Regions from separate parts of the Bacillus sp. JZ34 genome, predicted to be linked through region 1. Evidence: riboswitches for the same ligand, from Rfam matches in the RefSeq annotation. Region 1 holds a riboswitch; the other holds the start of a gene.
The links. A riboswitch is a leader RNA that binds a small molecule or an ion and turns the genes downstream of it on or off. The one in region 1 is predicted to bind lysine.
Positions count from the first base shown of each region.

Region 2: another riboswitch for lysine. It lies ahead of M1D90_RS06515 (aspartate kinase); the one in region 1 lies ahead of M1D90_RS03960 (amino acid permease).

Region 1 is NZ_CP096403.1:807,621-811,818, forward strand. Features, by position in the region: gene M1D90_RS03945 (LTA synthase family protein) at 1-85, opposite strand, end outside; gene M1D90_RS03950 (metal-dependent hydrolase) at 185-655, opposite strand; gene sspJ (small acid-soluble spore protein SspJ) at 895-1,035, shown strand; lysine riboswitch at 1,195-1,371, shown strand; gene M1D90_RS03960 (amino acid permease) at 1,486-2,889, shown strand; gene M1D90_RS03965 (FecCD family ABC transporter permease) at 3,046-4,110, shown strand; gene M1D90_RS03970 (FecCD family ABC transporter permease) at 4,110-4,198, shown strand, end outside.
Region 2 is NZ_CP096403.1:1,292,103-1,296,300, reverse strand. Features, by position in the region: gene M1D90_RS06515 (aspartate kinase) at 1-1,222, opposite strand, end outside; lysine riboswitch at 1,370-1,550, opposite strand; gene uvrC (excinuclease ABC subunit UvrC) at 1,615-3,387, opposite strand; gene trxA (thioredoxin) at 3,533-3,847, opposite strand; gene M1D90_RS06500 (electron transfer flavoprotein subunit alpha/FixB family protein) at 4,060-4,198, opposite strand, start outside.

The DNA of each region.
Region 1 (4,198 bases):
GCTTGTAGATGAAGTACGTTTTCATCCACATAAAAAATATGGATAGGCATAAAAACCACTGCTTTTTAAAAAATTGTTCTTTCATATAAATAGCTCCTCACATATAATCCCCGCAGGTAAAGAACACCAAGATAAAACGACTGAACAAAGCATAATACAGCAATCGGTCAAACCGTCCCTTTCGTCAGGCGATCAAGTTCGCAATAAAATAGCACGAAACAACGGTGAGCACAGCCAGAACGCCTTGTTCCGCCTTCCCGCCGGTTTTAATATAAAGGGGCAGCCGAACCTTAATGGCGGACGGAAAGAAAAGTTTGATGCCATTTACAGTCCCGGCATCAAGGAGCAGATGGCTCGCCATTCCGGCCATCAATCCGACAAAAATGCTCTGATCTGTAAAATATAAATGTGCCGCAAATGCCGTGATGAGCAAAAAGAGCAGGCTGTGTGTAAACGTCCTGTGCCCGAAGACAGAACTGACCACTGCTGATAAAATCGGTAGCCTTCTGCCGATCTTGCTCTTTGTATGGCAAATATCCGGAATCAATGCTCCGATAACGCCCGAAGCTGTCATGAACACTGGATCATATCCGTAAAAATAAGCAGCAGCCGTGCAAGAAGCGACCCCTCCCATGATGTGTGTTTTTCCTGTCATATCGCTTCTCCTTTAAGACCTATAACAATTTCCTAATGAAAACTATATCAAGAGTTCTGGCGGCCTTCAAGACAGATGGTGGCAACTTGTCAGGCAAAAAACGCATTTTCCTGAGGCAATCAGCATGTTTACATCTAGAATATGGTGTTTTCAGTTAAAAAACACATTCAAGGTTCTGCATAATTTTAAAGTGATAAGCCAAATTAAAATTGTACCACATTTTTAAAGAGGTGATTCATTTGGGTATTTTCTTCAATAAAGATAGAGGAAATAAGGAAAAGGACCAAAACGCCGTTCGGGGGGCGCTTGAAGATGCAGGACAAGCGCTGAAAGGAGACCCTTTGCAAGAGGCGGTCAACAAAAAGAAAAACAACCGATAAATGACAGATGGAAGCGCCGTCTTCCATTCTGCAGAAGGCTGCCGAAACAGGCGGCCTTTTGGCGCGGCTGTCCGTTTTTCCATCACTTCCCTTTGACAGATTAAAATTTCTCTGGTAACCTCTTTTCAGAATATGTGATAAATCCTCACTCTTAACTCTTAGTGAGGTAGAGGTTGCGCGGATGATGAGTCGCATGTGTGAGGCTGATGGGGCCGATGATCATATGCAAAAGGCATCAGCGCCGAAGCATAAGGAAGCCATTCATTCTTTATGCTGGGTCTGCATTGAATAAGTGCAGGACTGCCGCGGGTTTTCCCGCGGAGGGCTATCCGGAGATCAAGAGTGTATGTTTAACCAAAGCATGGACTTTTGTTCATGCTTTTTTTATTTTGAATGATCTCACGGTCTGGTCCGGCATATTTTTTATAAAATGCTCGGAGGTTATATCTTATGGAACAGACAAAAAAATGGGGCTTCTGGCTTCTTACCGCTTTTGTTGTCGGCAATATGGTCGGCTCAGGGATTTTTATGCTCCCCAGCACACTCGCCCAGACGGCAAGCCCGTTCGGCGTAACGGCGGCATGGCTGGTGACGGGTGCGGGGGTGCTGATGATCGCCCTTGTATTCGGTCATTTATCCATTCGCCGCCCGGATCTTAAAGCAGGTCCGCAAAGCTATGCAAGAGCTTTATTCTCAGACCCTAAAAAAGGGAATGCGGCAGGTTTTACAATGGTATGGGGGTATTGGGTGGCAAGCTGGATCAGCAACGTGGCCATCATTACAAGCCTTGCAGGCTATTTGACGACTTTCCTGCCGATCTTAACTGACGGACGCGAGCTGATTGAACTCGGCGGCCACCCCGTTACACTCGGCCAGCTCTTGACATTTATCGTATGTACAATCTTGTTATGGGGGACGCATTTCATCTTAGTCTCCAGCATAAATGGAGCGGGCAAACTGAACTTTTTAGCAACTTTTTCAAAAGTGCTTGGGTTTGTCCTGTTTATTGTTGCAGGTTTGTTCGTTTTTCAGACGGCTTTATTCGAATCATTTTATTTTCCAATCGAATCAGAAGGCAAAAGTATTGGGCTGGGCGGACAGGTTCACAATGCGGCGATTTCAACGCTGTGGGCGTTTGTCGGCATCGAGTCTGCGGTAATCTTATCAGGGCGCGCATCATCCCAGCGCGATGTCAAACGCGCGACGATTACCGGACTGTTAATTGCGCTCGGCATTTATATGGTCATCACTTTAATAACGATGGGCGTCATCCCGCACGATCAGCTCCAGGCCTCGGATAAACCGTTCGTTGATGTGCTGCACGTGATCATCGGCAGCTTTGGCAGCGTAATTATGGCGGTCTTGGCAATCGTTTCTTTGTTTGGATCGATGCTCGGCTGGATTTTAATCGGCGCAGAGGTTCCGTATCAGGCGGCAAAGGCCGGTGATTTTCCTGCTTTCTTTGCGAAAACGAACAAAAAGGGAAGCCCGGTTAATTCATTGATCGTCACAAACGTGATGTCGCAGATCTTTATTTTCTCAACGGTTTCGGGAACGATCAGCGAGGCCTTTACGTTTTTAACAACGTCGGCGACGCTCGCTTACCTTGTGCCTTATCTTGTGGCGGCTGTTTTCAGCTTGAAGCTCATCCTCAAAGGGGAGACATACGGCGAACTGAAAGGTTCAAGAACAGGGGACGGCATCATCGCTTTGGCTGCTCTGGTGTATTCTTTATGGGTCATCGTTTCAGGTACGTCTGACTTAACCACCTTTATCTTGGGAATCGGGCTGTTTTTCGTCGGTCTTGCGATCTACCCGTTCGTCTACAAAAAGTTCAAAAATAATCAAGTGTGATAAAGTTCTTTGCCAGCCGGGTCTTTTAGCAGAAGATCGGCTGGCTTTTTGATTCCCGCCGAAATTTTTGATTAAAATTTCCGCTTAGGCCTGTTATACTATAAAATGAAAATGATAATCGTTATCGGTTAAAAAGATCGAAAGGAATGGCATCGAGTGAGCTCTTACAAAAACATACATCGTATCAACAGCGCGGATGGCCCTGATGAAGAACAGAAACCGATCAGCCGTCCGCTTGGAGCTGTTTTTGTCCTGGCCGGCGGAATCATGCTACTGCTGTTTGGCGCCGCATTATCGATTGCGCTCGGTGCGGCTGATATAAAGCTTGGAACGGTTTGGGACGCCATTTTTCATTTTGATGCGAAAAATACGGCCCATCAAATTATTCAGGAACTCAGACTGCCAAGGACGGTAAGTGCGGCTCTTGTGGGCGCCTGCTTGGCGGTTTCCGGAGCCGTGATGCAGGGGATGACGAGAAACCCTCTCGCATCGCCGGAAATTATGAGCGTCACGCACGGGTCAGCTTTCGCAATTGCTGTCGCGTTTGCTTTTTTTCCGGGAACCTCATCGGTCGGGCTGATGATCTGGTCGTTTGCCGGCGCGGGTCTTGGAGCGGGACTCGTTTTTGCGATCGGAATGTTTTCAAAAGGCGGTCTTACGCCTGTAAAGCTGGCTTTGGCCGGTACGGCTGTCGGCACATTTCTGAGCGCTCTTTCTACGAGCATTGCGATCCATTTTGATGTGGCGCGCGACGTCAGTTTTTGGTATGCCGGAGGTGTCGCTGGCACGAAATGGCTCAGCATTCAGTTGTTGGTTCCGGCGGCAGCTCTCGGTTTGGCCGTCGTTTTTGTCATCGCCCGTTCCATTACGGTTCTAAGCTTGGGAGAGGAGCTGGCGAAAGGGCTCGGGCAATATACGAAGACGGTGAAAGCGATCGGAATCGTGTCGGTTGTTCTGCTGACGGGTGCCGCTGTGTCCGTTGCCGGGGCAATCGGTTTTATCGGATTGATCATTCCGCATATTACCCGCTTTTTGGTCGGGGTTGATTACCGCTGGATCATTCCATGCTCAGCGGTGCTTGGCGCCGTCCTGCTGATCTATGCGGATATTGCGGCAAGGCTGGTCAATCCGCCGTTCGAAACACCTGTCGGAGCAGTCACGGCGCTTGTCGGCGTACCATTCTTTCTCTATCTGGCCCGCAGGGAAAGGAGTGGACTGTAATGCTCAAGAAAAACAGCAGACGGGCGGCTGCGGTGATGCTCGTCATGGCCGTGCTGACGGTCGCCGTGTTTTTACTAAGCATGAACAT
Region 2 (4,198 bases), 480 kb from region 1:
CTATGCTTATTTTCGACAGTTCAAAAGCATCATGCAGCGCTTCAACAGCTTTCACCATATCGCCTTCGTTGACGACAGTCGAAACTTTGATTTCGGATGTGCTGACCATTTTGACCTGGATGTTTTTTTCCGCCAGCACAGCGAACATTTCCGCTGCTACTCCCGGGTTGGAGATCATGCCTGAACCGACGATCGAGACTTTGGCCAGCCTGTTTTCCGTTTCAATCTGTTCATAGTCGAGCGCGTCTTTGTATTCTTCGAGAACTTCGACCGTCCGTTTTAAGTCTTCCGTTTTCACGGAGAAAGAAATTGACGTTTGGCTTGTGCTTGTCACTGATTGAATGATGATGTCAACGTTGATGTTCTGTTTGGCGAGCGTTGTAAAAATCGTTGACAGCGTCGTCAAGCCGCTCGCCAGGCCGCATACGGTCACGCGTGTGATCTGATCTTCAAATGCAATGCCTCTTACAATTAAATTTTGTTCCATTGATGATTCCTCCTCGATTAATGTGCCGGCTTCTTTTTCGGTGCTTGAACGGACTTCCAAAGGCACCTGATAGTTTTTCGCAAATTCAACAGCTCTCGGATGCAGGACGCCTGCTCCAAGATTGGCAAGCTCAAGCATTTCATCGTAGGAGATTCCGGCCAGCTTCCGCGCTGTTTTCACATAGCGGGGATCGGTTGTGAAAACCCCCGGTACATCGGTGTAAATGTCGCATTTATCGGCTTTCAGGGCAGCTGCGAGGGCAACGGCTGTCGTATCTGATCCGCCTCTGCCGAGCGTTGTGATTTCACCTTCCGCTGTCGTCCCCTGGAATCCGGCGACAACGGCGATTTTCCCTTCATTCAGACGCTCTTTCAGCTTGCCTGTATCAATGTTCGTAATTCTTGCGTTGCCGTGAATATTTTCGGTTTCGATGCCGGCCTGCCAGCCTGTATAGGAAACCGCATCATACCCCTTGTTCTGCAAAGCCATTGTCAACAGCGAAATTGTCACCTGTTCTCCTGTTGTCAGCAGCATATCCATTTCCCTGCTGCCCGGCTGCTCGGTAATTTCCTTAGCAAGCGCGACGAGGGAGTCCGTCGATTTGCCCATCGCTGAAACGACGACGACAACATCATGACCGCGCTGTTTTTCCTCGATGACGCGGTTTGCGACATTCAATATTTTTTCCACTGATCCTACTGAAGTTCCGCCAAATTTTTGGACGATGAGACCCATCAAATACCACCCTTTTTGTTTTCGTTCGTGCTTGTTTATGTATGAAGAGGAAAACTTGACCGGCGGGCTGTACGGTTTTTTCGTACAAAAAAAGCAATGAGAGAATTCCCTCATTGCTTTAACCAACAAAAATGCCGATGATTTTAACAACGAGATAGCCCTCCAAGAAATGATTTCTTGACAGCCTTACATTTATTCAATGTAAAGCCAGCAGGAAAAACGAATGGATTTTTTCCCCGCTTCGGCGACGCTCCCCTTTCGGCTTTTTTCATCGGAATCCATCTTCCTCATCAAGCCTACTCTTGAAGTTCGCACCTCTATCTTCACCATATCACACGATCTTATTATGAAATTAGTACAAATTCTATCAGATTCTTTTTAAAAGTTCAACATTATTTTTTCAAAGCCTCTTCAATCAGCTGCGCCGTCTTCAGGGGGATGCCGAGCTTGCGGATATCTTCGGCGCTCGCTTCCTTCATTTTCTTAACGGAACCGAAATGTTTTAACAGCAGTTTTTTCCGCTGTTCGCCGACGCCCGGTATGCCGTCGAGCACCGATTGAAATGCGCTTTTTCCCCTGAGCTGCCTGTGGAAGCTGATCGCAAACCTGTGCACTTCATCCTGAATGCGCTGAAGCAGGTAAAATTCCTGGCTGTTCCGCTCAAGCTGGACGATCTCAAGGGGGTCGCCGATCAAAAGGTTGGAAGTTCTGTGTTTATCATCTTTCACCAGACCGGCAACAGGGACATCGAGCCCCAATTCATTTTCCAAAACGTCAAGGGCGGCAGACACCTGGCCTTTTCCGCCGTCGATCAATACTAAATCAGGCAGCGGCAGATTCTCTTTCAGCACCCTTGTATATCTTCTTCTGATGACTTCGCGCATTGACCCGTAGTCGTCAGGGCCTTCAACCGTCTTAATCTTATATTTGCGGTACTCTTTTTTATGCGGTTTTCCGTCGAGAAAGACGACCATCGCCGAAACGGGGTCCGTTCCTTGAATATTTGAATTATCAAACGCTTCAATTCGGTACGGCGTGTAGATGCCCAGTGCTTTGCCGAGCTTTTCAATCGCGCCGATCGTCCGCTCTTCGTCCCGTTCAATGAGCGAAAACTTCTCTTTCAAAGCGAGCTTTGCATTTTTATGGGCAAGGAGCAGCAGGTCTTTCTTCGCTCCCCTTTTCGGCTGGCGCACGTTCACGTCCAAAAGCTCCTCAATCATGTCCTTATCGACGCTGTCTGGAACCAAAATTTCCCTTGGGAGGAGATGGTTGTTTTTTGAGTAAAATTGCCCGATGAACGTCAAAAACTCCTCGTCTGCTTCCCTGTATAAAGGAAACATGCTGACATCTCTTTCAATCAATTTGCCCTGCCTGATAAAGAAGACCTGGACGCACATCCAGCCCTTGTCATACGAATAGGCAAATACATCGCGGTCAACCATGTCATTCAGCATCATTTTCTGTTTTTCCATCGTTGACTCGATATGGGCCATTTGATCGCGGAATTCTTTCGCCCGTTCGAACTGCAGGTTTTCCGAGGCTTCGAGCATTTTTGCTTCAAGTTCTTTCTTGACTTCATTGTATCCGCCCTTTAAAAAGCGGGTGATTTCTTCTGTGAGCTGTCGGTTTGTCTCCTCAGACACATCATATACGCATGGCGCCAGACATTGTCCGAGATGATAGTACAAACAGACGCGGTCCGGCAGTTTGGCGCACTTTCTGAGCGGATAGAGGCGGTCCAGCAGCTTTTTTGTTTCCCTCGCAGCCTGGACATTGGGATACGGCCCGAAATAGCGGCCTTTGTCTTTTTTGACCTTCCTCGTGACAATCAGCTTCGGATGCCGCTCGTTCGTGATTTTAATAAACGGGTAGCTTTTATCATCTTTCAGCATCACGTTATATTTCGGGTCGTACTTTTTGATTAAATTCATTTCAAGAATGAGCGCTTCGATGTTCGAGGAGGTGACAATGTATTCAAAATCTTCAATTTCACTGACAAGACGCTGTGTTTTGGCATCATGGGACCCGCTGAAATAGGAGCGGACCCTGTTTTTTAAGATTTTCGCTTTCCCGACGTAGATGACGGTATCCTGCCTGTCTTTCATCAAGTAGCAGCCAGGCTGATCCGGGAGAAGGGCCAGCTTTTCTTTGATTTTTTTGTTCATCAAAAATCCTTCCTTGTTTCGGCGTTTTTTCTTCATTTCAGTTTACCATGACCGACCGTACGTTCGCTACAATTGGAGAAGGAAGATGGCGCGTTGTAAGAAAAAAGCGATCCCTTTGGAATCGCCTTTTTCACAGGTTTCTATTTTACAAATGTTTGTTGACCAGTTCTTCAAGGGCTTCTTTCGGTTTAAAGCCGACAGATGTTTCAACCACTTCGCCGTCTTTTAGTATGAGGAGAGTCGGGATGCTCATCACGCCGTATTTGCCGGCAGTTTCTTGGTTTTCGTCAACATCGATTTTTACGATTTTCAGTTTGTCTCCCATTTCTTGATCAAGCTCTTCAAGTACCGGCGCGATCATTTTGCAAGGTCCGCACCAAGGAGCCCAGAAGTCGGCAAGAACTACGCCTTCACTTGTTTCAGATGAGAATGTTTGATCAGTTGCTTTTACGATAGCCATTCTTTCATTCCTCCAATTGTGAAATTATGCTTTTTAGTATAGCATCTCCCTTTGGTTCACGCTAACATAATGCTTGATTATACATTTCCCTATCTGCGCAGTTTTACACATCGGGATTTTAGCCTTTCTAAAAATGTCCTTATTCCATGTTATTTTGCAAAAGGCGGAAATGTGCCTATGTAAAAAGCCGGCCATTTCAGGCCGGCTTTTGATCAAGTACTGACGCTCAGCTTTTTAAATTCCTCCGTGAGCAGCGGAACGATTTCAAATAAGTCGCCGACGATCCCGTAGTCGGCAATTTTAAAGATGTCGGCTTCCGGATCTTTGTTGATGGCAACGATGATTTTGCTG